DNA from 3 places in the Kluyvera sp. CRP genome. Region 1 is predicted to be linked to each of the others. Evidence: predicted binding sites of a transcription regulator. Region 1 holds the regulator's gene; each other region holds the start of a gene.

Region 1 (10,523 bases):
GCAGAAATCCCGGGGATCGTCAACGATTTCCGTCAGGCCATTGCCAACGCGCGTGAAGCCGGTTTCGACCTGGTAGAGCTGCACTCTGCGCACGGCTACCTGTTGCACCAGTTCCTCTCTCCTTCCTCTAACCACCGTACCGATCAGTACGGCGGCAGCGTTGAAAACCGCGCCCGCCTGGTGCTGGAAGTGGTTGATGCCGGTATTAAGGAATGGGGTGCCGAGCGTATCGGTATCCGCGTCTCGCCAATCGGCACCTTCCAGAACGTCGACAACGGCCCGAACGAAGAAGCCGATGCGTTGTATCTGATTGAAGAACTGGGTAAACGCGGCATTGCTTACCTGCACATGTCCGAACCTGACTGGGCCGGCGGCGTGCCGTACAGCGACGCGTTCCGCGAAAAAGTACGTGCCCGTTTCCACGGCCCGATTATCGGTGCGGGCGCCTATACGCCAGAAAAAGCGGAAGCGCTCATTGAAAAAGGATTAATCGATGCCGTGGCCTTTGGCCGCGACTATATCGCTAACCCGGACCTGGTCGCGCGTCTGCAGCGCAAAGCCGAGCTCAACCCGCAGCGCCCGGAAAGCTTCTACGGCGGCGGTGCGGAAGGTTACACCGATTATCCTACGCTGTGATCCTGCATTGATAGCGGCGGCGTTCCGCCGCTATACTAGTGAGATTATTCATAAGTAAGGACGAGGGATATCATGCGTTTACTGCATACCATGCTGCGCGTCGGCGATCTGCAACGCTCCATTGATTTTTACACCAAAGTTCTGGGCATGAAGCTGCTGCGCACCAGCGAAAACACCGAATACAAGTACTCTCTGGCATTTGTCGGTTACGGCGAAGAGAGCGACGAAGCGGTGATCGAGCTGACCTACAACTGGGGCGTGGATAAATACGAGCTGGGTACGGCCTATGGCCATATCGCCCTCAGCGTTGATAACGCCGCGGAAGCCTGCGAACGCATTCGCCAGAACGGCGGCAACGTAACCCGTGAAGCTGGCCCGGTAAAAGGCGGCACCACGGTGATTGCGTTTGTGGAAGATCCGGACGGTTATAAAATCGAACTGATCGAAGAAAAAGATGCCGGTAAAGGTCTCGGCAACTGATTCTCCTCGGGTGCGCGAGCGCACCCGTTTTTTACCCGCCTTTCCAAGCCGCGGCAAAATTTGCCATAATGCGCGCTACTTTTTCTGAGTTAAGAGATTCTGATGTCCGACAATGCGCAACTTAATGGTCTATGCGACCGTTTTCGTGGGTTTTATCCTGTAGTCATCGATGTGGAAACTGCCGGATTCAATGCCAAAACGGATGCCCTGCTCGAAATAGCGGCAATTACGTTGAAAATGGATGAGCAAGGCTGGCTGATGCCGGACACCACGTTACACTTCCACGTTGAGCCGTTTGAAGGTGCCAACCTCGAACCGGAAGCACTGGCGTTTAACGGCATCGACCCCAATAATCCACTGCGCGGCGCGGTAAGCGAATACGATGCTCTGCATGCCATCTTCAAAATGGTGCGTAAAGGCATGAAAGACAGCGACTGCAACCGCGCGATTATGGTGGCGCACAATGCCACTTTCGATCACAGCTTTATGATGGCCGCAGCCGATCGCGCCTCGCTTAAGCGCAACCCGTTTCACCCCTTCGTCACCTTTGACACCGCCGCGCTAAGCGGGCTGGCGCTGGGGCAAACGGTGTTGTCTAAAGCCTGCATCGCTGCGGGCATGAATTTCGACAGCAGCCAGGCCCACTCTGCCCTGTACGATACCGAGCAGACGGCGATCCTGTTTTGTGAAATCGTCAACCGCTGGAAGCGCCTGGGCGGCTGGCCGTTGCCCATCGCGGCTGACGAGTAGCGGCATAAAAAAAGCGACCCATGGGTCGCTTTTTTGTTTCAGTGCCTGTTAGCCAATTACTCTGCTTTCGGCTCTTCCGCATATTTCGCTGCGGTTTCTTTGATCAGCGGCTGCAATTCACCACGCTGATACATTTCAATGATGATGTCGCAACCGCCGACCAGCTCGCCGTCAACCCACAGCTGCGGGAATGTCGGCCAGTTGGCATATTTTGGCAGCTCCGCACGAATGTCCGGGTTCTGCAGGATATCAACATAAGCAAAGCGTTCGCCACAGGCAGACAGTGCCTGAACGGCCTGCGCAGAGAAGCCACAGCTTGGCAGCTTCGGGGAACCTTTCATGTACAGCAGGATCGGGTTTTCAGCGATCTGGCGCTGAATTTTTTCAATTGTTTCGCTCATTGTCTTGCTTCCTCAAACTTCTTTTTACGGCAGTAGTCCACCATTGTAGCGTTTTGCGGCCTGAACAGAAAATAACATTTTATTCACGCCTTACTATTTTATCGTCTGATGAGAGAAGTTGCCTTATAAATATGTGTTTATCGGCAGGCGGATAAAAAACTTGTTCATTTTTTAACTGAACCTGTATCAAATGATGTTTTTTTTTGCACTTGCTAACGAAACAGCGTTTTAGAGTGAAAAACACTATTAACATTTCGTGTTTTTATGGATTAGAATCGTTGAGTTTTGTAAACCATACCCAGGCAAGGATATTTAGCCTGCATACTCAGAGGGTTGTTCAGTGGCGCAGATAAAAAAATGGTCGTTCACGCTCTGTGCATTGTTGTTTACATCATTATCCTTCACGCCGTTGGCGCATGCTACAGGGCATGCCAAAACACCCACGGCGCAAAAGTCGCTTCCCGTAAAAGGCAGCGAACGTAAGAAAAAGAATACGGTCAGCAAATCCAACACCAAGAAAAAGACCGCCACTACCGTTACGAAGAAAAAAACCACATCGGTTGTCGCTAAAAAAGCGGCCCCCACCTCTCGCAAAACCGCCAACGTGGTGACCACCTGTAAGACGACGCGTAAAGGCCATAAGAAAACCTGCACCACTAGCCCGGTAGAAACACAACCCACCACGATTGCGCAGGCACACAAGGTTCGTGTCCAGAAAGCGCAGAAAACCGCGATGAACAAACTGATGGGTCAGTTGGGTAAACCTTACCGCTGGGGGGGGAACTCACCGCGTACAGGCTTCGATTGCAGCGGCCTGGTTTACTATGCGTATAAAGACCTGGTAAATATCCGCATTCCCCGCACCGCGAACGAAATGTATCACTTACGCGATGCCCGCCCGGTGAACCGTAGTGAACTGGAAAGCGGCGATTTAGTCTTTTTCCGTACCCAAGGCCGCGGCACCGCCGATCACGTCGGCGTATATGTCGGTAACGGCAAATTCATTCAGTCGCCGCGTACCGGTCAGGATATTCAGATTACCTCGCTCAGCGAAGATTACTGGGTCCGCCATTACGTTGGCGCCCGCCGCGTGGTGACCCCGAAGACCATTCGTTAATCACTTACCCCGTTTGTTAATAAACGGGGTAAGCTTATCTTTTCTCTCACCTTTTAATTTGCTACTCTATCCATACTCAATACAGGGTTATTGAGAGTACACAATAATAAAAGGAGAGTAGCAATGTCGTTCGAATTACCTGCATTACCGTATGCCAAAGACGCTCTTGTTCCACATATTTCCGTGGAAACGCTCGAGTATCATTATGGTAAACACCACCAGACTTACGTTACCAACCTGAACAACATGATCAAAGGCACCGCGTTTGAAGGTAAAACGCTGGAAGAGATCGTGCGCACTTCTGAAGGCGGCGTGTTCAATAACGCAGCTCAGGTCTGGAACCACACTTTCTATTGGCACTGCCTGGCGCCAAATGCCGGTGGCGAACCGACCGGTGCTGTCGCAGAAGCCATTAATAAATCCTTCGGCAGCTTCGCAGAGTTCAAAGCGCAGTTCACCGATGCCGCTGTGAAAAACTTCGGCGCTGGCTGGACCTGGCTTGTGAAGAAAGCAGACGGCTCTCTGGCCATCGTGTCGACCTCTAACGCGGGCACTCCGCTGACGACCGACGCCAAGCCGCTGCTGACCGTTGACGTGTGGGAACATGCTTACTATATCGACTACCGCAATGCGCGTCCGAACTACCTCGAGCACTTCTGGGCTCTGGTTAACTGGGCATTCGTAGCTGAAAATCTGTCAGCATAAGTAGCAAAAAACCCAGCGTCGCAAAGCTTCGCCGGGTTTGATTGATTAACGCAGAGGGAAACGCCTTCTGCGTTTTTTTGTTACTGGCTGGCGAAGGCCTCTTCACCATGACGACGGCCGCTCATGAACACCACCAGCAGGGCCAGCGCGGCGACAATCGCCCCCATCACCGGCACAAAGCTGTAGCCCAGTCCACCGGAAATCACCGCCCCACCGGCCACCGCACCCAACGCGTTACCCAGATTAAACGCCCCAATATTGACCGAAGATGACAGCCCCGGCGCTTCGTGCGCCACACGCATGACACGCATCTGTAACGGCGGTACCACGGCGAAGGTTGCCGCGCCCCACACCACCATGCTGAACGCGGCACCGACCTGTGTTTGCGCAAGGAACGGTATGGCCAGCATGATAGCCATTAACAGCAGCAGGAACCCCTTCAGCGTGCCGCTGACTGAACGGTCAGCAAATTTGCCACCGAGGTAGTTACCGATAGAGAACCCAACGCCAATCAGCACCAGCATCAGCGTAATGAAGCCCGGCGTCGCATCCGTGATCGTATGCAACACCGGTGAGATATAGGTGTAAAGCGTAAACATCGCGCCAGCGCCGAGTACGGTGGTCAGCAGTGCGGAAAGCACCTGTGGGCGCACCAGCACCGACAGTTCACGTTTCACATCAGGTTTTTCACCCGCCCCCCCCTTCGGCAAGGACAACCACAGACCGATAATGGCGATAATCCCCAGTCCCGCAGTCGCCAGGAACGACATACGCCAGCCGATTGTTTCACCCAGCCAGGTTGCTGCCGGCACGCCGCCAATATTGGCGATCGTCAGACCCATAAACATCGTCGCCACCGCGCTGGCCTGCTTATGTTTCGGCACCACGCTTGCCGCTACCACTGAACCCAGGCCAAAGAACGCACCGTGGTTCAGGCTGGTAATAATGCGCGACAGCATTAAGGTGGTGTAGTCCGGCGAGATGGCCGACAGCACGTTGCCAAGGGTAAAAATGGCCATCAGAAAGATCAGCGCGTTGCGGCGGGCACGATGAGAAAGCAGCAGCGTCATCAGCGGCGCACCGACCATCACGCCAACCGCATAGGCGCTAATCAGCATACCGGCAGCCGGGATCGAGACGTCAACGCCCTTTGCGATGACCGGCAGTAACCCCATCGGCGAGAATTCGGTGGTCCCTATGCCAAAAGCCCCAATGGCCAGCGCGAGTAAGGGAAAATTGATTTTCATGCAAAAGCTCCGATTGGCCGCACGACAGACGCGGCATGGCAATATAGGGCAAAAGCATGACATTAATCACAGAAAAGCAGAAGTGTACAAAACAGCAAAAGATTATTGCTAATTTGCTAACAATCAGACATGAGGGCGCGAACGCCCCCTCATGGAAGAATCAATGCAGAACAGCGGTAAGTCCAGCGGCGACGATCAACGCCAGCACAATAACGGTCGTGGTGAGTGACATCTTAAGTTCGGTACTCATCAATTTTTCTCCTTTTTATGACCACAGCAAAACTGAGCTCACTCATTTTTGCACAGATAATCGTAAAAATCTTCACAGATTTAGCAGGATGTTGGTTTTTGCTCTTCCACTTTGCGTCCGGATACGTCAAAATTCGACGCTTATTTATAAGCGTACCGGCCATTGACCCCCTCCTGTCGTCCTGTATCGTTTTCCTGGCGAACCGCAATCCACAAAATTGCGTCAGGGTGTATAAAGGCAAACGTTTTCGTTTCGAGTTTATCAGGGGCAGGCCAGGGTCTGGAGTGAGATGGAATGGCAACAATTAAAGATGTAGCGAAGCGCGCAAACGTTTCCACTACAACCGTATCACATGTAATTAACAAAACGCGTTTTGTCGCCGAAGAGACGCGGGAAGCGGTGTGGGCAGCGATTAAAGAGCTGCACTACTCGCCAAGCGCCGTTGCCCGTAGCCTGAAGGTCAACCACACCAAATCGATTGGTTTGCTGGCGACCAGCAGCGAAGCGGCCTACTTTGCTGAAATTATCGAAGCCGTTGAGAAAAACTGCTTCCAGAAGGGCTATACCCTGATCCTTGGCAACGCGTGGAACAATCTCGAGAAACAACGCGCCTACTTGTCAATGATGGCGCAAAAACGCGTTGATGGCCTGCTGGTGATGTGTTCCGAATATCCGGAATCCCTGCTCTCAATGCTGGAAGAGTATCGCCATATTCCAATGGTGGTGATGGACTGGGGCGAAGCCAAAGCCGACTTTACCGACTCGGTCATCGACAACGCCTTCGAAGGCGGCTATATGGCGGGACGTTATCTGATCGAACGCGGCCACCGTGATATCGGCGTCATTCCTGGCCCGCTGGAACGTAACACCGGCGCAGGACGCCTGGCTGGCTTTATGAAGGCCATGGAAGAAGCGCAAATCAATGTTCCGGCAAACTGGATAGTCCAGGGTGACTTCGAGCCGGAGTCTGGCTATCGCGCTATGCAACAGATTCTCTCCCAGCACCCGCGCCCTACCGCTATCTTCTGTGGCGGCGACATCATGGCCATGGGCGCGCTTTGCGCCGCCGATGAAATGGGGCTGCGCGTGCCGCAGGATATTTCGCTGATCGGGTATGACAACGTGCGTAACTCACGTTTCTTTACCCCGGCGCTGACCACCATTCATCAGCCGAAAGACTCACTTGGTGAGACGGCCTTCAATATGCTGATGGATCGTATCGTCAGCAAGCGCGAAGAGTCGCAGTCGATTGAGGTGCATCCGCGCCTGATCGAGCGACGTTCCGTGGCCGACGGCCCGTATCGCGATTACCGTCGTTAAGGGTTAACTGTGGGCGTCCTGAACGGGCGTCCGTAGCCACTCATCGTTTAGCGTCTCGCTATCCCCCAAATATTCCAGCAGCCAGCTTAATGCCGGCGACGCTTCGCTCTGTTGCCAGGTCAGACAACAGGCTGCATCCGGGAACGGATTCTCCAGTTCCAGCGCAACCCACTCTCCGCTTTCCAGCCACGGCTGCGCCAGATGTCCCGGCACCATCGCCGCACAAAGTCCGGCAGAAATACAGGTCTCCGACGACGACCAGTCCGGCACCACCACCCTCTTCTGGTTATCAAGCAGCCAGGTCGTTCGCTTGGGTAGCGACCGTGAGGTGTCTTCCCGTACCAGCGACGGCCAGTTGCGCAGCACGTCATCGCTCAGCGGCCCATCCATCTTCGCGAGCGGATGCGTACTGGCCACCACGCAGTGCCAGTTGAGCATGCCCATGTCGCGAAAGGCAAAACGGCCACCAACCGGGATGGCCTGCGTCGCGCCAATCGCCAGCTCCACGCGCCCATCCGCCAGCGCATCCCAGACGCCGTTAAACACTTCCTGATAGACAATCAGTTCGACGTCGCTGAAGTGGCGATAAAAATCGACAATCAGCTGACGGGTGCGCTGAGGTTTCACGATGTTATCAACGGCAATCGCCAGCTGGCCGCGCCAGCCGTTGGCAATCTGCTGACACTGCTGACGGGTGATCTGCATTTTTTTGATAACAGAACGCCCTTCTTTGAGAAACCATGCTCCCGCAGGCGTTAATTCAACATCCCGATGGCGACGTTCAAACAACGGCACCGCCAGCCATTCCTCAAGCTGTCGCACCGTATAGCTTACTGCAGAGGGCACCCGGTGTAGCTCCTGCGCCGCGGCGCTAAAGCTACCGTTGCGCGCGACCGCATCAACCACTTCCAGAGAATATTCAGACCACATTTTCTGCCTGCAAAAAATTTGAATCCATGCCTCAAATATTAGCGTTTCACAACCGGGAATGCACTCTCTACACTCAGCGGCACAGTGTGAACTACGATAAAAAAGGCAATTTATGCAACCTGGGAAAGGATTTTTAGTCTGGCTCGCGGGACTGAGCGTGCTGGGCTTCCTGGCTACCGATATGTACCTACCGGCGTTCGCCGCCATTCAGCAAGACCTGCAAACGCCGGCATCCGCCGTCAGCGCGAGCCTGAGTCTGTTCCTCGCGGGTTTCGCCGTGGCGCAGCTACTGTGGGGGCCGCTGTCTGACCGCTATGGCCGTAAACCGATCCTGCTGGCCGGTTTGACCATTTTTGCCATCGGCTGCCTTGGCATGCTGTGGGTTCGCGATGGTACCACCCTACTGGTGCTGCGCTTCGTGCAGGCGGTTGGCGTTTGCGCCGCCGCGGTGACCTGGCAAGCCATGGTTACCGATTATTATCCCGCTCAGCGCACCAACCGTATTTTTGCGACCATTATGCCGCTGGTCGGCCTGTCACCTGCGCTGGCCCCGCTGCTCGGCAGTTGGCTGCTGGCCCACTTTGATTGGCAGGCCATCTTCGCAACGCTGTTTATCATTACCCTGGTATTGATGCTGCCCGCTCTGCGCCTGAAGCCTGCCCACAATAAAAACGTCGCCAGTGAAGAGAAGCTCACGTTTTTACGTCTGCTGCGCAGTAAGGACTACCGCGGCAACGTGCTGATTTACGCCGCCTGCTCCGCCAGCTTTTTCGCCTGGCTGACCGGTTCGCCATTTATTCTGCATGAAATGGGCTACAGCCCGACGGTGATTGGTCTGAGCTATGTACCGCAAACCATCGCCTTCCTGATTGGCGGCTATGGCTGTCGCGCGGCGCTGCAAAAATGGCAGGGTAGCCAAATGTTGCCGTGGCTGCTGGTGCTCTTTGCGCTTAGCGTTATCGGGACCTGGGGCGTCGGCCTCGCGGAAGGCGTCTCCCTGACCGCGCTGTTGATCCCCTTCTGCATCATGGCAACCGCCAACGGGGCGATTTATCCCATTGTCGTTGCGCAGGCGCTGAAGCCCTTCCCACAGGCAACTGGCCGAGCTGCCGCGCTACAGAACACGTTGCAGTTGGGGCTGTGCTTCCTGGCAAGCCTGGCGGTCTCAACGCTGATTGCAACACCGTTGCTGACCACCACGAGCGTGATGCTGGTCACCGTGGTTCTCGCCGGCATTGGCTACCGCATGCAGCGCTCTGCACGTCGTGCTGAACGTCAAAATGAGCACGCGAGTTCCCACGCCTAAACATCACTCATATCAATGCCATAAGAAATGATTAGGGCGCTAAGTTTTTAGTTGAATCAATACACTTAGCGTCCTATACTGGATCGGCATCACATAATTAATATACATTAAACTAATTAAGCGGGAGCAGGATAGCTTCCCGTTAAACCATGGATTGGCTTTCGGCAAGGGGTTCTTCCCTTCCTCTGTGCTACGTCGGATAGCAGGCTCACGAATTTTTCGTGACATTTCTCACAAACCAGAAAAAAGCGTCTACGCTGTTTTAAGGTTCTGATCATCAGGTCGGGATGGAGAAGCTATGAGCTCATCGTGTATAGAAGAAGTAAGTGTACCGGACGACGACTGGTATCGCATCGTTAGCGAGCTGCTAAACCGAGCAGGTATTGAAATCAACGGCAATGCCTCCTGCGATATTCAAGTCAGAAATCCGCGTCTTTTCAAACGTGTTTTACAAGAAGGTTCGTTAGGCCTTGGCGAAAGCTATATGGACGGTTGGTGGGAATGTGACCGTCTCGATATCTTCTTCGACAAGGTGCTGCGCGCCGGATTAGAAAATCAACTTCCGCACCATTTCAAAGATACGCTGCGCGTTGCCGGCGCTCGTCTGTTTAACCTCCAGAGCCGCAGACGCGCCTGGCAGGTTGGCAAAGAACACTACGACCTTGGCAACGATCTTTTCAGCCGCATGCTTGATTCATTTATGCAGTACTCCTGCGGCTACTGGAAAGAAGCCAAAACGCTGGAAGAAGCCCAACAGGCCAAGCTCGACCTCATCTGCCAGAAGTTGCAGTTGAAGCCGGGAATGCGCGTGCTGGATATCGGCTGCGGCTGGGGTGGTTTAGCCGCCTTTATGGCGAAAAACTACGGGGTTAGCGTCAAAGGGGTTACCATTTCCGCCGAACAGCAGAAAATGGCGCAGGCGCGCTGTGAAGGGCTGGATGTGGAGATCCTGCTTCAGGATTACCGCGACCTCAACGATCAGTTCGACCGTATCGTCTCCGTGGGAATGTTCGAGCACGTGGGCCCGAAAAACTACGACACCTATTTCAACGTCGTCGACCGCAATCTGAAGCCCGATGGTCTGTTCTTACTGCACACCATTGGTTCGAAGAAGACCGACAACAATGTCGATCCGTGGATCAACAAATACATCTTTCCGAATGGCTGTTTACCCTCAGTTCGCCAGATTGCCGTCGCCAGCGAGCCTCACTTTGTGATGGAAGACTGGCATAACTTCGGCGCTGATTACGATACCACGCTGATGGCCTGGTACGAGCGTTTCCTCGCCTGCTGGCCGGAAATCGCGGACAACTATTCTGAACGATTCAAGCGAATGTTTAGCTACTATCTCAACGCCTGTGCGGGCGCGTTCCGCGCGCGG
Region 2 (10,523 bases), 1.2 Mb from region 1:
GCGAAGCGCTTGTCCTTCCTGAGGCTCCAGCGGTTGTTTGAGCGCTGCCTGCAAAACGTTGAGCGTTGGGGCAGGATGCGTACTGAGGGTCAGGCGCGCCTGCAGTAGCGTGACCAGCGCGTTAAAGTGTTTCGCGGGTAACGGGTCGCCGGACTTCACGCCGGAAAGCTCAAGCAGCGACTGCCAGATCAGCTTGGTAGAGTCGCCAGTGGCGGCGGAAACCTTAGTCACCAGCTGATTCAGGGTATTGTGCTCGGCAGGCAGCAGGGGACGATCGGTCGCCGGGCGCTGCTGAGGCTGCGGAATAGAAAGCTGCCCTTGTTGAAGCAACTGCAGGACGTTTTTCAACTGCTGCGGCGTCAATTGGCTGAGGGCCGTTTGCCCGTACTGTTGACGGATATAGTCGCTGACGGCCTGGCGATTATTGCCCTGATTCAGCAGTTCAGTCAGTTGCGACAGCGTCTGGCGCGTGCTGAGCTTTTGTTCGGCAGTACCAATACGTTGATTCAGATTCTGCTCGGCGGCAGGAAAGTGGCGCGCCAGCAGCGGCGTGTCGTTTTTCAGCCCCAGATCGTGTTTTACGCCCGCCCAAACCTCAGCATTCTGCTGCGAGGTCATCGCTATTAAGCGCGTGATCAGTCGTTCCAGCACCGTGCGTTGCTGGGTACTAAGCGGCTGTTCTCCGGCAGGAGAGAGCGGAGTGGGGCCTGTCCCCGGAGGGCGCGCGGGCATACCTGAAATGGGTTGCGTCATGATTGATCCTTTCCAAACCGAATACTGATGCCCGGCGCAAGTATGCCTGGCGGCCAGATTATGGCACACTTCCCCGGTTTACTCTCGTTCTCAGACAGGTACTGAACCGTGAAAATCCTCGTTGATGAAAATATGCCCTACGCCCGCGAACTTTTTAGCCGTTTGGGTGAGGTTAAGGCTGTCCCCGGCCGCCCGATCCCGACCGAGGCGTTAACCGATGCCGATGCGCTGATGGTCCGCTCGGTGACAAAGGTGAATGAAGCGCTGCTGGGCGATAAGGCGATTAAGTTCGTTGGCACCGCGACGGCGGGCACCGATCACGTCGATCAGGCGTGGCTGGAACAGGCAGGGATTGGTTTCTCCGCCGCACCGGGGTGTAACGCGATTGCGGTCGTTGAGTACGTATTTTCTGCGCTGTTGATGCTGGCCGAGCGCGACGGTTTTGCGCTGGCTGACCGCACCGTGGGTATTGTTGGCGTGGGTAACGTAGGCGGACGCCTGCAAAAACGGCTGGAAGCCCTGGGCATCAAAACGCTGCTCTGCGATCCGCCACGCGCCGACAACGGCGAAGAGGGCGATTTCCGTTCGTTGGACGAGCTGGTGGCGCAGGCCGACGTGCTGACTTTCCACACGCCGCTGTATAAAGATGGCCCGTATAAGTCGCTGCATCTGGCCGACGAGGCGCTGATTGCCAGCCTGAAGCCGGGCGCTATTCTGATCAACGCTTGCCGTGGTCCGGTGGTGGATAACGCCGCGCTGCTGAAATGCCTGAACGCCGGGCAGCAGCTGAGCGTGGTGCTCGACGTCTGGGAGCCGGAGCCGGATCTCAACCTGGCGCTGCTGGATAAAGTCGACCTCGGCACTTCGCATATTGCGGGCTACACCCTGGAAGGGAAAGCGCGTGGCACCACCCAGGTGTTTGAAGCCTATAGCCAGTTTATCGGTCAGCCGCAGGAAGTGGCGCTTTCGTCGCTGCTGCCCGCGCCGGAATTCGGACGGATTAGCCTGCACGGCCCCCTCGATCAGCCTACGCTGAAAAGACTGGTGCATTTGGTGTATGATGTGCGCCGCGATGACGCGCCGCTGCGGAAAGTGGCGGGGATCCCGGGTGAATTCGACAAGCTGCGCAAAAATTACCTTGAGCGTCGCGAATGGTCATCGCTGACCGTCGAGTGCGATGACGCCGACGCGGCCGCGCTGCTGCAAAAACTCGGGTTTAACGCCGTACACGGTTAATGTCTTCTTAATGCCTCTGCCGGATACTCCGGCAGAGCCGCTTTTTTTCTGGAGTAAATCACCATGTCTGAAGGCTGGAATATTGCCATCCTGGGCGCAACCGGCGCCGTAGGCGAAGCCCTGCTTGAAACCCTTGCTGAACGTCAGTTCCCGGTGGGTGATATCTACGCGCTGGCGCGCACCGACAGCGCGGGCGAACATCTGCGTTTTAACGGTAAATCGGTAAGAGTGCAGGATGCGGCGGAGTTTGACTGGACGCAGGCGCAGCTGGCGTTCTTCGCGGCTGGCGTGGAAGCCAGCGCCACCTACGTTGAAGAGGCCACTAACGCCGGCTGTCTGGTTATCGATCTTAGCGGCCTGTTTGCGCTGGAGCCGGACGTACCGCTGGTGGTGCCGGAGGTGAACCCATTTGTGCTGGCCGATTATCGCAACCGTAATGTGATTGCGGTGGCGGACAGCCAGACCAGCCAACTGCTGGCCGCGCTGAAGCCGCTGATTGATGACGGCGGCCTGTCGCGCATCAACGTGACCAGCCTGATCTCCGCCTCGGCGCACGGTAAAAAAGCCGTCGACGCGCTGGCCGGGCAGAGCGCCAAGCTGTTGAACGGTATTCCAATCGATGAAGATGATTTCTTTGGCCGCCAGCTGGCGTTCAACATGTTGCCGATGCTGCCGGATCGTGAAGGCGCGGTGAGCGACGAGCGTCGCATTGTTGATCAGGTGCGTAAAATCATGCAGGACGACGCTCTGATGATCTCCGCCAGTTGCATTCAGTCGCCGGTGTTCTACGGTCATGCGCAGATGGTGACGTTTGAAGCCATGCGTCCGCTGTCGGCGGAAGAGGCGCGAGACGCCTTTGCGCGCGGCGAAGATATTGTGCTGTCAGAAGAGCGCGAATTCCCGACTCAGGTCGGTGATGCCACCGGTAGCGCTCATCTGTCCGTGGGCTGTGTGCGTAACGATTACGGCATGCCGGAGCAGGTTCAGTTCTGGTCGGTGGCGGATAACGTTCGCTTTGGCGGCGCGCTGATGGCGGTGAAAATCGCTGAGAAACTGGTGCAGGAGTATCTGTACTGATGTCTGAAATGGAGCAACTGCCGGTCTATCGAATTGCGCTGGGCATTGAGTACGACGGCAGCAAATACTACGGCTGGCAGCGGCAAAACGAAGTGCGCAGCGTGCAGGAGAAGCTGGAAAAGGCGCTTTCGCAGGTGGCTAACGAACCGATTAATGTCTTCTGCGCCGGTCGCACTGACGCAGGCGTACACGGGACCGGCCAGGTCGTGCACTTCGACACTCATGCCGTACGTAAAGATGCGGCGTGGACGCTCGGCGTAAATGCGAATTTACCTGGTGACATTGCGGTGCGTTGGGTGAAAGCTGTGCCCGACGATTTTCACGCGCGTTTTAGCGCGACGGCGCGCCGCTATCGCTACGTGATTTACAACCACCGGCTGCGTCCGGCGGTGCTGGGGCAGGGGGTAACGCACTATCACCAGCCGCTGGATGCCGAGCGGATGCATCGCGCGGCGCAAAGCCTGCTGGGCGAAAACGACTTTACTTCGTTTCGCGCGGTGCAGTGTCAGTCGCGCACGCCGTGGCGTAACGTTATGCACATTAATGTGACGCGTTACGGCGCTTATATTGTGGTGGACATTAAAGCAAACGCCTTTGTTCACCATATGGTAAGGAACATTGTTGGCAGCCTGATGGAAGTTGGCGCAGGAAACCAGCCGGAGAGCTGGATTGCAGAATTGCTGGCGGCAAAAGACAGGACGCTTGCCGCCGCAACGGCGAAAGCGGAAGGGTTGTATCTGGTGGCGGTGGACTACCCCGCGCACTTTGCGCTGCCTTCCGTGCCGATGGGCCCGCTATTCCTGGCGGACTAACGTAGTCATTTGGGGCTAAACAATATGGATCTTATCCGTTTTTTAATTGATTTCATTCTGCACATTGACGTGCACCTGGCGGAGCTGGTCGCGCAGTATGGCGTCTGGGTGTATGCCATTCTGTTCCTGATTCTGTTCTGTGAAACGGGGCTGGTGGTAACACCATTCCTGCCGGGCGACTCGCTGCTGTTTGTCGCCGGGGCACTCTCCGCGCTGCCGACGAACGACATCAACGTGCATGTGATGGTTGTGCTGATGGTGATTGCGGCGATTGTCGGCGATGCGGTGAACTACACCATTGGCAGGCTGTTCGGCGAGAAGCTGTTCAGCAATCCGGACTCGAAAATTTTCCGTCGCAGCTACCTGGATAAGACCCATGCCTTCTACGATAGACATGGTGGAAAAACCATTATTCTGGCGCGATTTGTCCCCATCGTCAGAACATTCGCGCCTTTTGTGGCGGGAATGGGTCACATGTCCTATCGTCATTTTGCGCTCTATAACGTCGCGGGCGCGCTGCTGTGGGTGCTGCTGTTCACCTACGCGGGCTATCTGTTCGGCGACCTGCCGGTGGTACAAGAGAACCTGAAGCTGCTGATTGTGGCGATCATCGTTCTGTCGGTGCTGCCGGGGGTAATCGAAGTGATCCGTCACCGTCGCAAGGCGGCAAAACAGGCAAAATAAACCCTGCACGCGGGGCACGATTCAGCCGTGCCCTGTTACGACATGTTTCGCGGTTCGACCACTTTTTTATGCCAAGTTTCGGGCTGTTATGTTTTAATGTGCAACATTCATGGTCTATGAAGGGGAAAAGTGGCATTATGCGCGGCCCCTTAATGGCAAAACTGGCATCGACCAGGTTCAGGCAGAAAGGTTATCAATGAGCTGGATTGAACGAATTAAAAGCAACATCACACCTACCCGCAAGGCGAGCATCCCGGAAGGGGTATGGACCAAGTGCGATAGCTGTGGTCAGGTTTTGTATCGCGCCGAGCTGGAGCGTAACCTCGAGGTTTGCCCGAAGTGCGATCACCACATGCGTATGTCAGCGCGTAATCGCCTGCATAGCCTGTTGGATGAAGGGTCCCTGGTAGAACTGGGTAGCGAACTTGAGCCGAAAGACGTGCTGAAGTTCCGTGACTCTAAAAAGTATAAAGATCGTCTGGCATCCGCTCAGAAAGAGACGGGTGAGAAAGACGCGCTGGTGGTCATGAAGGGCACCCTGCATGACATGCCGGTTGTCGCTGCGGCCTTCGAGTTCTCCTTTATGGGTGGCTCTATGGGTTCCGTGGTTGGCGCGCGCTTTGTGCGTGCCGTTGAGCAGGCGCTGGAAGACAACTGCCCGCTGATCTGCTTCTCCGCATCCGGCGGCGCGCGCATGCAGGAAGCGCTGATGTCCCTGATGCAGATGGCGAAAACCTCTGCTGCGCTGGCGAAAATGCAGGAACGCGGTTTACCGTATATTTCCGTGCTGACCGACCCAACCATGGGCGGCGTTTCCGCCAGCTTCGCGATGCTGGGCGACCTGAACGTCGCGGAACCAAAAGCGCTGATCGGCTTTGCCGGCCCGCGCGTTATCGAACAGACCGTGCGTGAGAAACTGCCGCCGGGCTTCCAGCGCAGTGAATTCCTCATCGAAAAAGGCGCGATCGACATGATCGTTCGCCGCCCGGAAATGCGTCTGAAGCTGGCCAGTATCCTGGCGAAGCTGATGAACCTCCCGGCACCGAACCCGGACGCGCCGCGCGAAAGCGTGGTGGTACCGCCGGTACCGGATCAGGAACCAGAGGCCTGATGATGTAAAGGGCAGGGCCGGTTGGCGCTGCCCTTTTTGCTATTATTCACCGTTGAAAGTTGCGGGCACCATGGACAAACATCTTATTCCTCAGGCCACGTCGCCCCTGGCTACGTGGCTTTCTTATCTGGAAAACCTCCATTCAAAAACCATCGATCTGGGGCTGGCTCGCGTCAGCCAGGTTGCGGGTTCGCTCGATGTGCTGCAGCCGGCACCGTTTGTTTTCACCGTCGCTGGCACCAATGGCAAAGGCACCACCTGCCGCACGCTGGAAACCATTCTGATGGCGGCGGGCTATAAAGTGGGCGTTTACAGTTCCCCGCATCTGGTGCGCTACACCGAACGTGTCCGCGTACAGGGAGAGGAGCTGGCGGAAAGCGCCCATACGGCTTCGTTTGCCGCGATTGAGGCGGCGCGTGGCGACACCTCGTTAACCTATTTTGAGTACGGCACGCTCTCGGCGCTGTGGTTGTTCAAACAGCAAAACGTTGACGTGGCGATTCTCGAAGTGGGCCTCGGCGGGCGGCTGGACGCCACCAACATTGTTGATGCCAACGTCGCGGTGGTGACCAGTATCGCGCTGGACCACACCGACTGGCTGGGCCCGGATCGTGAAAGCATTGGCCGCGAAAAAGCGGGCGTGTTCCGCGGCGGGCGACCGGCGGTGGTGGGGGAACCTGATATGCCGCTCACAATTGCCGACGTCGCGCAGGAGAAAGGCGCATTGCTGATGCAGCGTGACGTCGACTGGCGCTATACGGTGGGCGAGCACAGCTGGAGCTTTAGCGACGCGCAGGGTGAACTTCGCGAGCTGCCGTTGCCGAATGTCCCGCAACCGAATGCCGCCACCGCGCTGGCCGCGCTGCGCGCCAGTGGGCTTAAGGTGAGCGAAGAGGCTATTCGCGAGGGCATCGCCAGCGCGATTCTACCGGGCCGATTCCAGACCATCCAACTGCAGCCTCGCGTGATTCTCGACGTTGCGCATAACCCGCATGCCGCAGGCTACCTTGCCGGGCGTCTCAAATCATTGCCGAAAACCGGGCGAGTACTGGCGGTTATTGGTATGCTGCATGATAAAGACATTGCCGGTACGCTGGCATGTCTGGAAAGCGTCGTCGACAGCTGGTACTGTGCGCCTCTCGAAGGACCGCGCGGTGCGACAGCAGAGCAGCTGCGCGAACATCTGCGCGCGGGTGCCGTTTATGGCAGCGTGGCGCAGGCGTGGCATGCCGCAATGGCGGACGCCGCGCCGGAAGATACGGTGCTGGTGTGTGGGTCTTTCCACACCGTAGCGCATGTGATGGAAGAGTTAGACGCGGGGAGAGCCGGTGGCAAGTAAGTTTCAGAACCGTCTTGTCGGGACGATAGTGTTGGTTGCTCTGGGGGTCATTGTGCTGCCAGGGCTGCTTGACGGGCAAAAAAAGCATTATCAGGACGAGTTTGCGGCTATCCCGTTGGTCCCTAAACCAGGCGATCGCGATGAACCGGATATGTTGCCGACGGCGACTCAGGCGTTGCCTGCACAGCCGCCGGAAGGCGCAGCGGAAGAAGTTCGGGCAGGCGATGCCGCGGCGCCGTCGCTCGATTCCAGCCGCCTGGCGGTAAACGGTAATGGCGATCTGGAGCAGATCCCACCGACTGCCGAACCGATAAAGCCGAAACCCGTAGAAAAACCGAAGCCGCAGCCGAAGCCGGTGACGGAACAGGTTGCCGCCACGACGCCGCCGCCAAAAGCGGCGCCGGAAGAGAAACCCGCGCCGGTGGGCAAAGCCTACGTGGTGCAGCTTGGTGCGCTGAAGAACGCCGACAAGGTTAACGAAATCGTAGCCAGCCTGCGCGGTGCGGGCTACCACGCTTTCACGTCGCCTTCGACGCCGGTTCAGGGTAAAATCACCCGAATTCTGGTCGGCCCGGATGCTTCGAAAGATAAGCTGAAAGGTTCGCTTGGCGAGCTTAAACAGCTGTCGGGGCTGAGCGGTGTGGTGATGGGGTATACGCCGAACTAAGGCGTGGGGTCTTCCCCTCACCCCGGCCCTCTCCCCAGAGGGGCGAGGGAGAAAGTCGGCGCCAGGCTCATCGACGGCTCCCTACGGTCCCCTCTCCCCTCTGGGGAGAGGGTTAGGGTGAGGGGCCACAAACAACGCCAAAAGCGACCAGAAAAACGATGGCGTTGAATATTTTTTCAGCGCCATTTTTTATTTATGCCAGGGAAGGAAATCCCTACGCAAACGTTTTCTTTTTCTGTTAGAATGCGCCCGAACTGGATGACAGGGCGTAAAATCGTGGGACAAATATGGTCTGGATTGATTACGCCATTATCGCGGTGCTGGGCTTTTCTTGCTTAGTGAGCCTTATCCGTGGCTTCGTTCGTGAAGCGCTATCGTTGGTCACGTGGGGTTGTGCTTTTTACGTAGCCAGCCATTACTACACTGACCTGTCTGTCTGGTTTACGGGCTTTGAAGACGAACGGGTTCGAAATGGGATTGCTATTGCGGCGCTGTTTATCGCGACGCTCATCGTCGGCGCTATCGTCAACTACGTGATAGGTCAGCTGGTGGAGAAGACCGGTTTGTCGGGTACCGACAGGGTATTGGGCGTCTGCTTCGGCGCGCTGCGCGGGGTGCTGATTATCGCCGCTATCCTGTTCTTCCTCGACACTTTTACCGGCATGGCAAAAAGCGAAGACTGGCAGCAGTCGCAGTTTATCCCCTATTTTTCGCCGGTTATCAGATGGTTTTTTGAATACCTTCAAAGCTCGTCAAGTTTCTTGCCCAAAGTATAAGCTTTGGGTCGTTGCTTAACGAGGAAAAGACGTATGTGCGGTATTGTCGGTATCGCCGGTGTCATGCCGGTAAACCAGTCGATTTATGATGCGCTAACGGTGCTGCAGCACCGTGGACAGGATGCCGCTGGCATCATCACCATTGATGCCAACAACTGTTTCCGGTTGCGTAAGGCGAACGGTCTGGTGAGTGATGTCTTTGAAGCCCGCCACATGCAGCGTATGCAGGGCAATATGGGTATTGGCCACGTGCGGTACCCAACGGCGGGTAGCTCCAGCGCCTCTGAGGCTCAGCCTTTCTACGTGAACTCCCCATATGGCATTACGCTGGCGCATAACGGTAACCTGACCAATGCGCACGAGTTACGTCAGAAACTGTTCGAAGAAAAACGCCGCCACATCAACACCACCTCTGATTCAGAAATCCTGCTCAATATCTTCGCCAGCGAGCTGGATAACTTCCGTCATTACCCGCTGGAAGCCGATAACATTTTTGCCGCCATCGCGGCGACCAATCGCCAGATTCGCGGTGCGTACGCCTGTGTGGCAATGATTATCGGCCACGGCATGGTGGCTTTCCGCGACCCGAACGGCATTCGTCCGCTGGTGCTGGGCAAACGTGACGTGGGCGATGGCCGCACCGAGTATATGGTGGCCTCCGAAAGCGTGGCGCTGGATACCCTTGGCTTTGAATTCCTGCGTGATGTTGCGCCGGGCGAAGCGATTTACATCACTGAAAAAGGGCAGCTGTTTACCCGTCAGTGCGCCGATAACCCGGTCAGCAACCCGTGCCTGTTCGAGTACGTTTACTTTGCGCGTCCGGACTCCTTTATCGATAAAATCTCCGTCTACAGCGCCCGCGTGAACATGGGTACCAAGCTTGGCGAGAAGATTGCGCGCGAGTGGGAAGATTTGGATATCGACGTGGTCATTCCAATTCCGGAAACCTCCTGCGATATCGCGCTGGAAATCGCCCGTATTCTGGGTAAACCGTACCGCCAGGGGTTTGTGAAAAACCGCTATGTGGGCCGTACCTTTATCATGCCGGGCCAGCAGCTGCGTCGTAAATCCGTACGCCGCAAGCTGAACGCTAACCGCGCCGAGTTCCGTGATAAGAACGTGCTGCTGGTGGATGACTCCATCGTGCGCGGCACCACCTCTGAGCAGATTATCGAGATGGCGCGTGAAGCCGGGGCGAAGAAGGTTTACCTGGCCTCTGCGGCACCGGAAATTCGTTTCCCGAACGTTTACGGTATCGATATGCCGACCGCTAACGAGCTGATTGCTCACGGGCGTGAAGTGGATGAGATTCGCCAGATCATTGGCGCCGACGGTCTTATCTTCCAGGATCTTGACGATCTGATTGACGCGGTGCGCGCGGAGAACCCGGACATTCAACAGTTTGAATGCTCGGTATTTAACGGTGTGTACGTGACCAAAGACGTTGACCAGACCTATCTCGACTTCCTCGACTCACTGCGTAACGACGATGCGAAAGCCGTTCAGCTGCAGAATGAAGTCGAGAATTTAGAGATGCATAACGAAGGGTAAATCAGGACATGCCGGATGGCGACGCGTCGCGTCTTATCCGGCCTACGGTCCACCCTCGTTGTAGGCCGGATAAGGCGTAGCCGCCCTCCGGCTTTTTTATTGTTACGCCTCGTCCACCCAAATCCGCATTTCGCCCTCGACACGGTTGGCCCAGCTAAACCACGGAATAAAGGTTAAGGTCTGCTTTTCGACCACCGTCTGACGATTATCAAAGCTGTACAGCGGTTTCTCTTCCAGCGCCGTCGGGACACGTAGCCCCTCCGCCTGCAGTAGCACTTTACCTTTCAGTACGCCGACGCCCTGAATTTCGCGAAACGCACTTGTTTTCGGCAGCGACAGGTTGTGCAACTCTGCGCCGTTATCTGCTTCTTCCAGGCAGTAGACCAGCGGCCCGCGCTGAATCGCCACTTTACCGGCAGCGTGGCGCACCAGCGGGTTGGCGTAAACCCGGCGGATGGTCATCGGTAGTTGCAGCGTAATCACGTCGCCTTCCTGCCATTGGCGGTGCAGATGCAAA
Region 3 (10,523 bases), 1.4 Mb from region 1:
CCAGCAGATAGTCGAAGCTCACCGGACGATAGGGGTTCTCAATAAAGTTAAACACCCGGCGCACTTCGTTGGTGATACGCGCGTCGGCGGTCAGCAGCGAGTAGTCGGTGTAAATACGCGCTGTTTTCTCGTTAAAGTTACCGGTGCCGATGTGGGCGTAACGCACCACATCATCGCCTTCTTTACGCGAGATGAGGAACAGTTTGGCGTGAATTTTCAGCCCCGGCGCGGAGAAGATGACATGAACGCCCGCTTCGGTGAGTCGCTTCGCCCAGTGAATGTTGGCCTCTTCGTCGAAGCGCGCCTGTAGCTCGACCACCACCGTCACTTTCTTACCGTTGTGCGCGGCGTGAATCATCGCATCGATGATGCGCGAATCTTTCGCCACGCGATAGATGTTGATTTTGATCGCCAGCACGCTCGGGTCGAAGGAGGCCTGACGCAGCAGTTCGAGCACGTGTTCAAACGTGTGGTACGGATAATAGAGCAGCACATCGCGCTCGCGAATGGCGTCAAAGCCGTTGCGGAACTTATCGAACCACAGGTGACGCAGGCGCGGCAGCGGTTTGTTGACCAGGTTGGCCTTACCGACGTTCGGGAAGCCGATAAAGTCCTTAAAGTTGTGGTAGCGGCCGCCCGGCACGATTGAGTCGTAGCGGGAGATGGTCAGCTTTTTGCGCAGCATTTCGACCATCGCATCCGGCATGTCGCGCTGATAAACAAAGCGCACCGGTTCGGCGGTGAGGCGCTGCTTGAGGCTGGAGGACATCAGCTCCATCAGGCTCGATTCCATTTCGTGCACCAGATCGTACTCGGCGTCACGGGTCATTTTCATCGAGTAGGCGTTGAGCGCATCGTAGTCGAAGAAGCCTTTGAAGATGTCGTCAAGGCAATAGCGCAGGATGTTATCCAGCAGAATCATCGGCTTGCGGCGACGTGGTGTCTCCGGCGGCAGATTAACGAAGCGCGGAACCTTATCAGAAGGAATTTCCAGCAGCGCGTAGTTGATCTCTTCGCCACGGATAATTTCCACCGCCAGATAGGTGTAATCGTCTTTCAGGAACTGCACCAGGTCGGTTTCGCGGTTCAGCAGAATCGGCGTGATGTGCTGGCGCAGGTGCTGCTTAAAGTAGTGACGCAGCCAGCCCTGTTGGTTGACGGACAGCTGGCGTTCGTTAATCAGGAAGATCTGGTTTCGCGCCATCTCCAGCAGCAGTTCGTTGTACAGTCCATCGAACTCCTGGTCGGCTTTCAGCACCCGGGCCTGGATTTTACTCAGCAGGTGGCGGGAATGTGTGGTAACACCCTGTTCTTCGCTGATGATGATGCGACGCTTCAGTTCCGCAAAGCGGACCTTATAAAATTCGTCGAGGTTGTTGGAGTAGATCCCCAGAAAACGCATGCGCTCAATCAGCGGGTTGCTTTTATCTGCCGCTTCCTGAAGGACGCGCTCGTTGAAGGACAACCAGCTCAGTTCTTTTTCGATGTACAGTTTTTCCTGACCCATTACTACTCACACTCCGGTTAATTCACGGGACGCGGCAAAGTCGTCTCACCGTTTATATTGCTAGCTTTGCCGGGTTATGTCCAACTGTGTCATCTTAGTATGACAGTTATCCGGTTTTGCCTAAGAAATTATTCGCTATCCGTTTTGATATGTAAGCTTTTTTTAGCCATTCTTCGTACCTGTGGTACGGATAAAAAGGCATAAAAAAGAGGGCCATAAAGGCCCCCTCATTGTGCGTATCGACGTGATATCACTCTTCCGCCGCGTAGCCCGCGGGCGGCAGCTGCACGCCGTCAAGCCAGGCGTGATTATCCTGCATCTTCAGGCGGCCATCGAGGAACCAGCCCACCACCAGCGGGTAGATAGCATGTTCCTGAACCTGCACGCGTGAAGTGATTTCCGCTTCGTCATCACCGTCAAAAACCGGTACCTTGGCCTGCAATATGACCGGCCCTCCGTCCAGCTCTTCGGTCACGAAGTGCACGGAAGTGCCGTGTTCCGCATCGCCGTTATCCAGTGCCTGACGATGGGTGTTCAGGCCGGGATATTTCGGCAGCAGGGAAGGGTGGATGTTGAGCAGTTTGCCCCGATAGTGCTGTACGAATTCAGCGCTCAGGATGCGCATGTACCCCGCCAGCACCACGACATCCGGCGCGTAGGCGTCAATCTCGTGCATCAGCTCGCGGTCGAACGCCTCGCGGCTGGCGAACTGGCTGGCAGACAGGGCATGCTGAGGAATACCCGCAGAGCGTGCGCGCTCAAGGCCGAAGGCGTCGGCCTTATTGCTGAATACTGCCCGGATGGTGCCATGAATCCTTTTCTGCTCACAGGCATCAATGATGGCCTGTAAGTTGCTGCCGTTGCCGGAAATCAGCACCACGATATTTTTCATTTACTCGATGACCACACGCTGTTCGGAATCCGTGGCTTTGATATAGCCGATTTTCCACGCGTTTTCACCTTTTTCGTTCATCAGGGCGATGGCTTTATCGGCCTGATCCGCCGCCAGGGCGATCACCATGCCGACGCCGCAGTTAAAGGTGCGGTACATTTCATGACGGCTAACGTTACCGGCATCCTGCATCCAGTTGAACACCGCAGGCCACTGCCAGGAGGACTCGTCGATCACCGCCTGGGTGTTGTCCGGCAGTACGCGCGGGATGTTTTCCCAGAAGCCGCCGCCGGTCAGGTGGGCGATGGCGTGAACGTCGACGTTCGCAATCAGCTCAAGAATGGATTTCACGTAAATGCGGGTCGGCGCCAGCAGATGGTCGGCCAGAGTTTTGCCTTCCAGGATGGTGGTGTCCGGGTTGCAGCCGCTGACTTCAACAATTTTGCGCACCAGCGAGTAGCCGTTGGAGTGCGGGCCGCTGGAGCCCAGCGCGATCAGCACGTCGCCATCGGTGACTTTGCTGCCGTCGATGATTTCAGATTTTTCGACCACGCCCACGCAGAAACCCGCCACGTCGTAATCTTCGCCGTGGTACATGCCCGGCATTTCAGCGGTTTCACCGCCGACCAGCGCACAGCCGGACTGCAGGCAGCCTTCGGCGATGCCGTTGATCACGCTTGCCGCCGTGTCGACGTCCAGCTTGCCGGTGGCGTAATAGTCGAGGAAGAACAGCGGCTCGGCGCCCTGAACCACCAGGTCGTTGACGCACATGGCGACCAGGTCAATGCCGATGGTGTCATGACGTTTTAAATCCATCGCTAAACGTAACTTCGTGCCAACGCCGTCAGTGCCAGACACCAGCACCGGTTCACGATATTTTTGCGGCAGCGCACACAAGGCACCGAAACCGCCTAGTCCACCCATCACTTCCGGACGGCGCGTTTTCTTCACCACCCCTTTGATACGGTCAACCAGAGCGTTTCCTGCGTCAATATCAACACCGGCATCTTTATAGCTGAGAGAGGTTTTGTCGGTCACTGCAAGTCTCCACGCATTTGCGATAGCAAGAAAAATCGGCGCAATTCTATCAGTACAGGCAAACGTTTGCGAGCCTATTCTGCACCCAATTTTTCGCCTGCGTATTTTGCTGCGATTCCATCATTAAATTGGTCAAATATGATACTGCTCACGAAAATGAAACCGGGTACACCCTTGTCCTTGCATCCTCTCTGATGAATCCACATCATAGTAATGAAACCGGTTTCTGTTTTTGTTGCATAGCGCCCGGTAAGCGATCTGAAAATGGCCAGAAGGGATTGAATGGAATGAAAATTGCTGCCTTTGATATTGGGGGTACGGCGTTAAAAATGGGGGTGGTCGCCGACAGCGGCGAGCTGCTGGAAAAGGGAAAACAGCCTATCACTGACAGCGATGGCGAGCAGATTCTCGCGGCGATAGCAGGCTGGATCACCGCCCATCCCGAATGTGAAGGCGTCGCCATCAGCGCGCCTGGCTACGTTAACCCGCATACCGGCTATATCGAAATGGGCGGCGCGATTCGCCGCTTCGACAACTTTGCCATTAAAGACTGGCTTGAGGAGCGCACCGGGCTGCCCGTCGCTATCGAAAATGACGCCAACTGTGTGTTATTGGCCGAGCGTTGGCAGGGCAAAGGGGCCGAACTGTCCGATTTTCTGGTGCTGACCATCGGTACCGGCATCGGCGGCGCCATTTTCTGCAACAATCAGCTGGTGCACGGCGCGCGTTTTCGCGCTGGCGAATTCGGTTATATGCAAACTTCACGCCCCGGCTCTCGCGACGTACGCCGCTACTCCATGAACGAAAACTGTACCCTGCGCGTACTTCGCTATCGCTATGCGCAGCATCTTGGCAAAACGCTGGAAGAGGTCACCGGCGAGGAAATTTTCGACCGCTTCGACGCGGGCGATGTCGTCTGCCAGCGCCTGGTCGCCGAATTTTTCAACGGCCTGGGCACTGGCCTCTATAACCTGGTGAACCTGTTCGACCCGCAGACGATTCTCATCGGCGGCGGCATTGTTGAACGTCCCGGTTTCCTGGCGCTGATGCGCGAGCACCTTGCCTGGTTTGGCATTGCCGACTACATCGATACCGTCAGCCACGGCAACGACGCCGGGCTTATTGGCGCGGTTTACCATTTCAATCAGCACTATTCGCAGCGACAACTTACTGATTAACGAGGGAAAGATATGTCTGGATTTAAAGCTGGGTTTCTCTGGGGCGGCGCGGTCGCAGCACATCAACTGGAAGGCGGCTGGAAAGAGGGCGGCAAGGGGGTAAGCGTCGCGGACGTGATGACGGCGGGTGCGCACGGCGTGCCGCGTGAAATTACCGACGGCGTGCTGCCGGGGAAAAATTACCCCAACCATGAAGCCATCGACTTCTACCATCGTTATAAAGACGACCTGAAGCTATTCGCTGAGATGGGCTATAAATGCTTCCGTACTTCTATCGCCTGGACGCGTATTTTCCCGAACGGCGACGAGCTGACGCCAAACGAAGCGGGCCTGCAGTTCTATGACGATCTGTTCGATGAGTGCCTGAAGCTGGGGATTGAGCCGGTTATCACGCTGTCGCACTTTGAGATGCCGTATCACCTCGTCACGGAATACGGCGGCTGGCGCAACCGTAAGCTGATTGAATTCTTTGTCCGCTTCGCCAAAGTGGTGTTTACCCGTTACCAGCACAAAGTGAAGTACTGGATGACGTTTAATGAAATCAACAACCAGGCCAACTACCACGAAGATTTCGCACCGTTTACCAACTCTGGCCTGAAGTACCAGCCGGGTGAGGATCGCGAGCCGGTGATGTACCAGGCGGCACACTACGAGCTGGTGGCCAGCGCCCTGGCGGTGAAGGCGGCGCGTGAAATCAACCCAGCGCTGCAAATTGGCTGCATGATCGCCATGTGTCCTATCTATCCGCTGACCTGCGCGCCGAACGACATGATGATGGCAATGAACGCCATGCATCGCCGCTACTGGTTTACCGACGTGCACGTGCGCGGTAAGTATCCGCAGCACCTGCTGAACTACTTCCAGCGTCGCGGTTTTGCGCTGGATATCACCGATGAAGACCGTCAGGCGCTCACTGAGGGCTGCGTCGACTACATCGGCTTTAGCTACTATATGTCGTTTGCCACCAAGGCCACCGAAGATAACCCGCAGCTCGACTACGACGAAACCACCAGCCTGGTTTCCAACCCGTACGTGCAGAAGTCCGACTGGGGCTGGCAGATTGACCCGGTGGGCCTGCGCTACTCGCTGAACTGGTTCTACGATCACTATCAGCTGCCGCTGTTTATCGTGGAGAACGGCTTTGGCGCCATCGACGTGCTGGAGAGCGACGGTACGGTGAACGACCAGTATCGTATCGACTATCTCTCCGCGCATATCGCTGAAATGAAAAAAGCGGTCGTGGAAGATGGCGTGGATCTGATGGGCTACACGCCTTGGGGCTGTATCGACCTGGTATCCGCGGGCACCGGCGAGATGAAAAAGCGCTATGGCTTTATCTATGTCGACAAAGACAACGAAGGCAACGGTACGCTGGCGCGCAGTCGTAAAAAATCTTTTGCCTGGTATCAAAAGGTGATTGCAACCAACGGCAGCGAGCTTTAACTCGCTGAATAGATAAAATAAAACCCCGCTCGTCGGGGTTTATTTTTATCCTGTCTTATACTGACAGATGCGCCATTCGCCGTTTTGCTTGATCCTGGTCAATCATCATAGGTATGGCGCAGCCGAAAAAAAGCGGTATAATCCCGCGATTTTTTTTGTGGCTGCCCCATCTAAAGGAGAAAGAGAATGAAGATTGTGGAAGTTAAACACCCACTCGTCAAACACAAGCTGGGCCTGATGCGTGAGAACGACATTAGCACCAAACGCTTCCGTGAACTCGCCTCCGAAGTCGGTAGCCTGCTGACTTATGAAGCCACTGCCGGTCTGGAAACGGAAAAAGTGACTATCGAAGGCTGGAACGGCCCGGTAGAAATCGACCAGATCAAAGGTAAGAAAATTACCGTTGTGCCAATCCTGCGTGCAGGTTTGGGGATGATGGATGGCGTACTGGAAAACGTCCCAAGCGCGCGTATCAGCGTGGTGGGTATGTACCGTGACGAAGAGACGCTGGAGCCGGTACCGTACTTCCAGAAGCTGGTTTCCAACATTGATGAGCGTATGGCGCTGATCGTTGACCCGATGCTCGCGACCGGCGGCTCCGTTATCGCCACTATCGACCTGCTGAAAAAAGCGGGCTGCTCCAGCATCAAGGTGCTGGTGCTGGTTGCTGCGCCGGAAGGTATCGCGGCGCTGGAGAAAGCGCATCCGGACATCGAGCTGTACACCGCATCGATCGACCAGGGGCTGAATGAGCAGGGATACATCATCCCGGGCCTCGGCGATGCCGGCGATAAGATTTTTGGTACCAAGTAAACGAAAAAATAAAAAGAGCCGACTTTGATAGTCGGCTTTTTTTTGAATAAAAAACCCAGACTAATAACACAGAGGAAAACACAATGACGCGCCGCGCAATTGGGGTAAGTGAGAGACCACCGCTTTTACAGACCATCCCGCTTAGTTTGCAGCATTTATTCGCCATGTTTGGCGCAACCGTGCTGGTGCCCGTGCTGTTCCACATTAACCCAGCCACCGTGCTGCTGTTCAACGGCATCGGCACGCTGCTGTACCTCTTTATCTGTAAAGGGAAAATCCCGGCCTACCTCGGGTCGAGCTTTGCCTTTATTTCTCCGGTGCTGCTGCTGCTGCCGCTAGGTTATGAAGTGGCGTTGGGCGGCTTTATTATGTGCGGTGTGTTGTTCTGCCTGGTCTCTTTCATTGTGAAGAAAGCGGGTACCGGCTGGCTGGACGTGATGTTCCCGCCGGCGGCGATGGGCGCAATCGTTGCCGTCATCGGTCTTGAGCTGGCGGGCGTAGCGGCCAACATGGCAGGCCTGCTGCCGCCGGATGGCCAGTCAGCGGATACCAAAACCATTATTATTTCCCTGGTGACGCTCGGCGTGACCGTATTCGGCTCCGTGCTGTTCCGCGGCTTCCTGGCGATTATCCCGATTCTGATCGGCGTGCTGGTCGGTTATGCGCTGTCCTTCGTGATGGGCGTAGTGGATACCACGCCGATTGCGCAGGCGCACTGGTTCGCGCTGCCAACCTTCTATACCCCGCGCTTCGAGTGGTTCGCTATCTTCACTATTTTACCGGCGGCGCTGGTGGTGATTGCCGAGCACGTCGGTCACCTGGTGGTGACGGCGAACATCGTTAAAAAAGACCTGATTCGCGACCCGGGCCTGCATCGCTCAATGTTTGCTAACGGTCTGTCGACGGTGATTTCTGGTTTCTTCGGTTCTACCCCGAACACCACTTACGGTGAAAACATTGGCGTGATGGCGATTACCCGCGTGTACAGCACCTGGGTTATCGGCGGCGCGGCGATTATTGCGATTCTGCTCTCCTGCGTCGGCAAGCTGGCGGCGGCCATTCAGATTATCCCGCTGCCGGTGATGGGTGGCGTGTCTCTGCTGCTGTACGGGGTGATCGGCGCATCCGGTATCCGCGTGCTGATCGAATCGAAAGTGGATTACAGCAAAGCACAGAACCTGATCCTCACCTCCGTGATTCTGATCATTGGCGTCAGCGGCGCGAAAGTACACATCGGCGCGGCCGAGCTGAAAGGTATGGCGCTGGCGACGATCGTCGGTATCTGCCTGAGCCTGGTCTTTAAACTTATCAGCGTACTGCGCCCGGAAGAAGTGGTGCTGGACGCCGCGGACAGCGACGAAGCGAAGTCGTGATCCGCAAACCGGGCGGGATCGCCGCCCGGTTCTCTCATCCGTTATTTCTGTGGTAAACTCTTCACGTTTTTTCGTAAGCCCATGTTGAGGTCTCCTCTGAACGCACCGGCACAGCTCTCTTTGCCACTTTATCTTCCCGACGACGAAACCTTTGCGAGTTTCTTCCCGGGCGATAACCCTTCTTTACTTGCCGCACTGCAAAATGTGCTGCGGCAGGAACATAGCGGATACATCTATATCTGGGCGCGCGAAGGCGCCGGGCGCAGCCATTTGCTGCACGCGGCTTGTGCCGAACTCTCTCAGCGCGGCGACGCGGTTGGCTATGTTCCGCTGGATAAACGCACCTGGTTTGTACCGGAGGTGCTGGAAGGAATGGAGCAGCTCTCGCTGGTCTGTATCGATAATATCGAGTGCGTGGCGGGAGACGAACCGTGGGAGATGGCGATCTTCAACCTGTATAACCGCATTCTGGAATCCGGCAATACGCGCCTGCTGATCACCGGCGATCGTCCGCCGCGCCAGCTGAATTTGGGCCTGCCGGATCTCGCTTCGCGCCTGGATTGGGGGCAAATCTACAAGCTGCAGCCGCTCTCGGACGAAGACAAGCTCCAGGCCTTGCAGCTGCGTGCCCGTCTGCGCGGTTTTGAAATGCCGGACGATGTCTGCCGCTTTATGCTCAAGCGCCTGGACAGGGAGATGCGAACGTTATTCCAGACCTTGGATCAGCTCGATCATGCCTCCATCACCGCCCAGCGTAAGCTGACCATCCCGTTTGTAAAAGAAATTCTGAAACTCTAGGTTTCCTGCGCGCCGTAAGGGCAAAGCTGGAAAGCGCATACCGTCTGACGCGGACAGCGCCGGAGCTCCGGCATTTCATTGCCGGGGCAAAGCGTGCGTTGTTTGAAATAATCCCACAGCGAAAGGCTATACGGGAACGCGTGCAGCACCTGAATTTTCCTGACTTTCCCGTTCACAACCATGCCAAACGGCGTGCTGTCCATCACCGAACCCTGACGTAAAAAGTAGTCACCTTTACACCAGAGAATCATCTGTAGGTTTTTGGCGCTGACGGCCAGACTATACATGGTCCCGGTATCAGGGCAGACAATGAATTTCTGAATATTCCAGTTCATTTTGCTCCTTATCATCAGGTTTTTTCGTTGTGTAAACGCAGAATTGCCGATGTGAGTTGAACTGTCACCTCAGTTTAAATAGTTTTTAAAAACATGGTGTTATATATAAAAACTGAACGTTCATGACAAACGTTATCAGCGGTAGGCGCTATGTCAGTGCGGCTCGGAGAGAAAGCTGATAGTTAAGCTGAGCTTATCAGAAGGAAATGCCCGGCGTCGCGATGCTCGGCCGGGCGGGGGATTAACTGTTGAGGGACAAATCGTTAAGCAAATGCTGCATCAGCAGCGGAATTGGCCTGCCCGATGCCATGCTTTTGCCGCCTTCACGCCACAGCGCCGTCCCGCTGACGTCAAGATGTGCCCACGGAATATCCGCAGGACAGAAATGATGCAGCAGCCAGGCGGCAGAAGCGCTGATCGCCGCGTTGTTGGTCGGCGTGTTGCACAGATCGGCAATCGCGCTCTCGGTTTGCTTTTTCAACCGCGCATCGAGCGGCAGCGACCACACTTCATCACCGCTCTGTTCACCGGCCAGGGTTAACGCTGAGCGCAGTGCCTTATCCTGGGTCATCAGCCCGCTCAGCTCATAGCCCAGCGCTTTGACTACTGCGCCGGTAAGGGTGGCTAAGTCGATGATATAACGCGTTTGTGCATGGCGCTGGCTGGTCCAGGCAATGGCGTCCGAGAGCACCAGACGGCCTTCGGCATCGGTGTTGTTGATCTCCACCGTCATGCCGTTGCAGGCGTGCGCCACGCTACCCGGCTGCATGGCGTCCGGGCCGATAGCGTTTTCCGCCAGCGCCAGCACGCCCATAACCCGCACCGGTAACGCCAGCTCGGCGATGCTTAGCATCAAGCCCAGGACGTTGGCTGCGCCGCACATGTCGTATTTCATCGTATACATGCCCGCGCCGTCTTTCAGCCACAGACCGCCGGTGTCGAAGGTGATGCCTTTGCCGACGTAGCTGCGTACCGGGCCATGACTCGCTCCCTCATAGTGAATCGCCAGCAGGCGCGGCGGACGACTGGCCCCTTTGCCTACCGCGTGCAGTAGACCCAGACCTTGCTCGATAATCGCTTGCTCATCCAAAACCTCACAGCGCAGCGCAGGGAAGGCCGCGCACAGGCGCTGCGCTTCTTCCACCA

The links. The regulator PurR, encoded in region 1, represses purine synthesis genes. The targets are predictions, from matches to a motif close to CANGCAAACGTTTGCNTG.
Region 2: cvpA (colicin V production protein) is a predicted target of PurR. The motif match lies at 7,895-7,912, and genes of this name have one in related genera.
Region 3: purM (phosphoribosylformylglycinamidine cyclo-ligase) is a predicted target of PurR. The motif match lies at 3,493-3,510, and genes of this name have one in related genera.

The regions. Positions count from the first base shown of each region.
Region 1 covers NZ_CP082841.1:3,497,059-3,507,581, reverse strand. Annotated here, with positions in the region: gene K7B04_RS16625 (alkene reductase) at 1-636, shown strand, start outside; gene gloA (lactoylglutathione lyase) at 709-1,116, shown strand; gene rnt (ribonuclease T) at 1,219-1,866, shown strand; gene K7B04_RS16610 (Grx4 family monothiol glutaredoxin) at 1,923-2,267, opposite strand; gene K7B04_RS16605 (C40 family peptidase) at 2,608-3,384, shown strand; gene sodB (superoxide dismutase [Fe]) at 3,508-4,089, shown strand; gene K7B04_RS16595 (MFS transporter) at 4,170-5,336, opposite strand; gene K7B04_RS16590 (YnhF family membrane protein) at 5,497-5,586, opposite strand; gene purR (HTH-type transcriptional repressor PurR) at 5,881-6,906, shown strand; gene punR (DNA-binding transcriptional activator PunR) at 6,910-7,836, opposite strand; gene punC (purine nucleoside transporter PunC) at 7,949-9,142, shown strand; gene cfa (cyclopropane fatty acyl phospholipid synthase) at 9,441-10,523, shown strand, end outside.
Region 2 covers NZ_CP082841.1:4,717,414-4,727,936, reverse strand. Annotated here, with positions in the region: gene flk (flagella biosynthesis regulator Flk) at 1-753, opposite strand, end outside; gene pdxB (4-phosphoerythronate dehydrogenase PdxB) at 862-1,989, shown strand; gene K7B04_RS22395 (aspartate-semialdehyde dehydrogenase) at 2,053-3,066, shown strand; gene truA (tRNA pseudouridine(38-40) synthase TruA) at 3,066-3,878, shown strand; gene K7B04_RS22385 (DedA family protein) at 3,903-4,562, shown strand; gene accD (acetyl-CoA carboxylase, carboxyltransferase subunit beta) at 4,759-5,673, shown strand; gene folC (bifunctional tetrahydrofolate synthase/dihydrofolate synthase) at 5,744-7,012, shown strand; gene dedD (cell division protein DedD) at 7,002-7,679, shown strand; gene cvpA (colicin V production protein) at 7,967-8,455, shown strand; gene purF (amidophosphoribosyltransferase) at 8,489-10,006, shown strand; gene K7B04_RS22355 (beta-L-arabinofuranosidase domain-containing protein) at 10,109-10,523, opposite strand, start outside.
Region 3 covers NZ_CP082841.1:4,879,519-4,890,041, reverse strand. Annotated here, with positions in the region: gene ppk1 (polyphosphate kinase 1) at 1-1,507, opposite strand, end outside; gene purN (phosphoribosylglycinamide formyltransferase) at 1,758-2,399, opposite strand; gene purM (phosphoribosylformylglycinamidine cyclo-ligase) at 2,400-3,437, opposite strand; gene bglK (beta-glucoside kinase BglK) at 3,725-4,615, shown strand; gene K7B04_RS23135 (6-phospho-beta-glucosidase) at 4,628-6,058, shown strand; gene upp (uracil phosphoribosyltransferase) at 6,245-6,871, shown strand; gene uraA (uracil permease) at 6,955-8,244, shown strand; gene K7B04_RS23120 (DnaA inactivator Hda) at 8,341-9,042, shown strand; gene K7B04_RS23115 (anti-adapter protein iraM) at 9,039-9,377, opposite strand; gene K7B04_RS23110 (leucyl aminopeptidase family protein) at 9,619-10,523, opposite strand, start outside.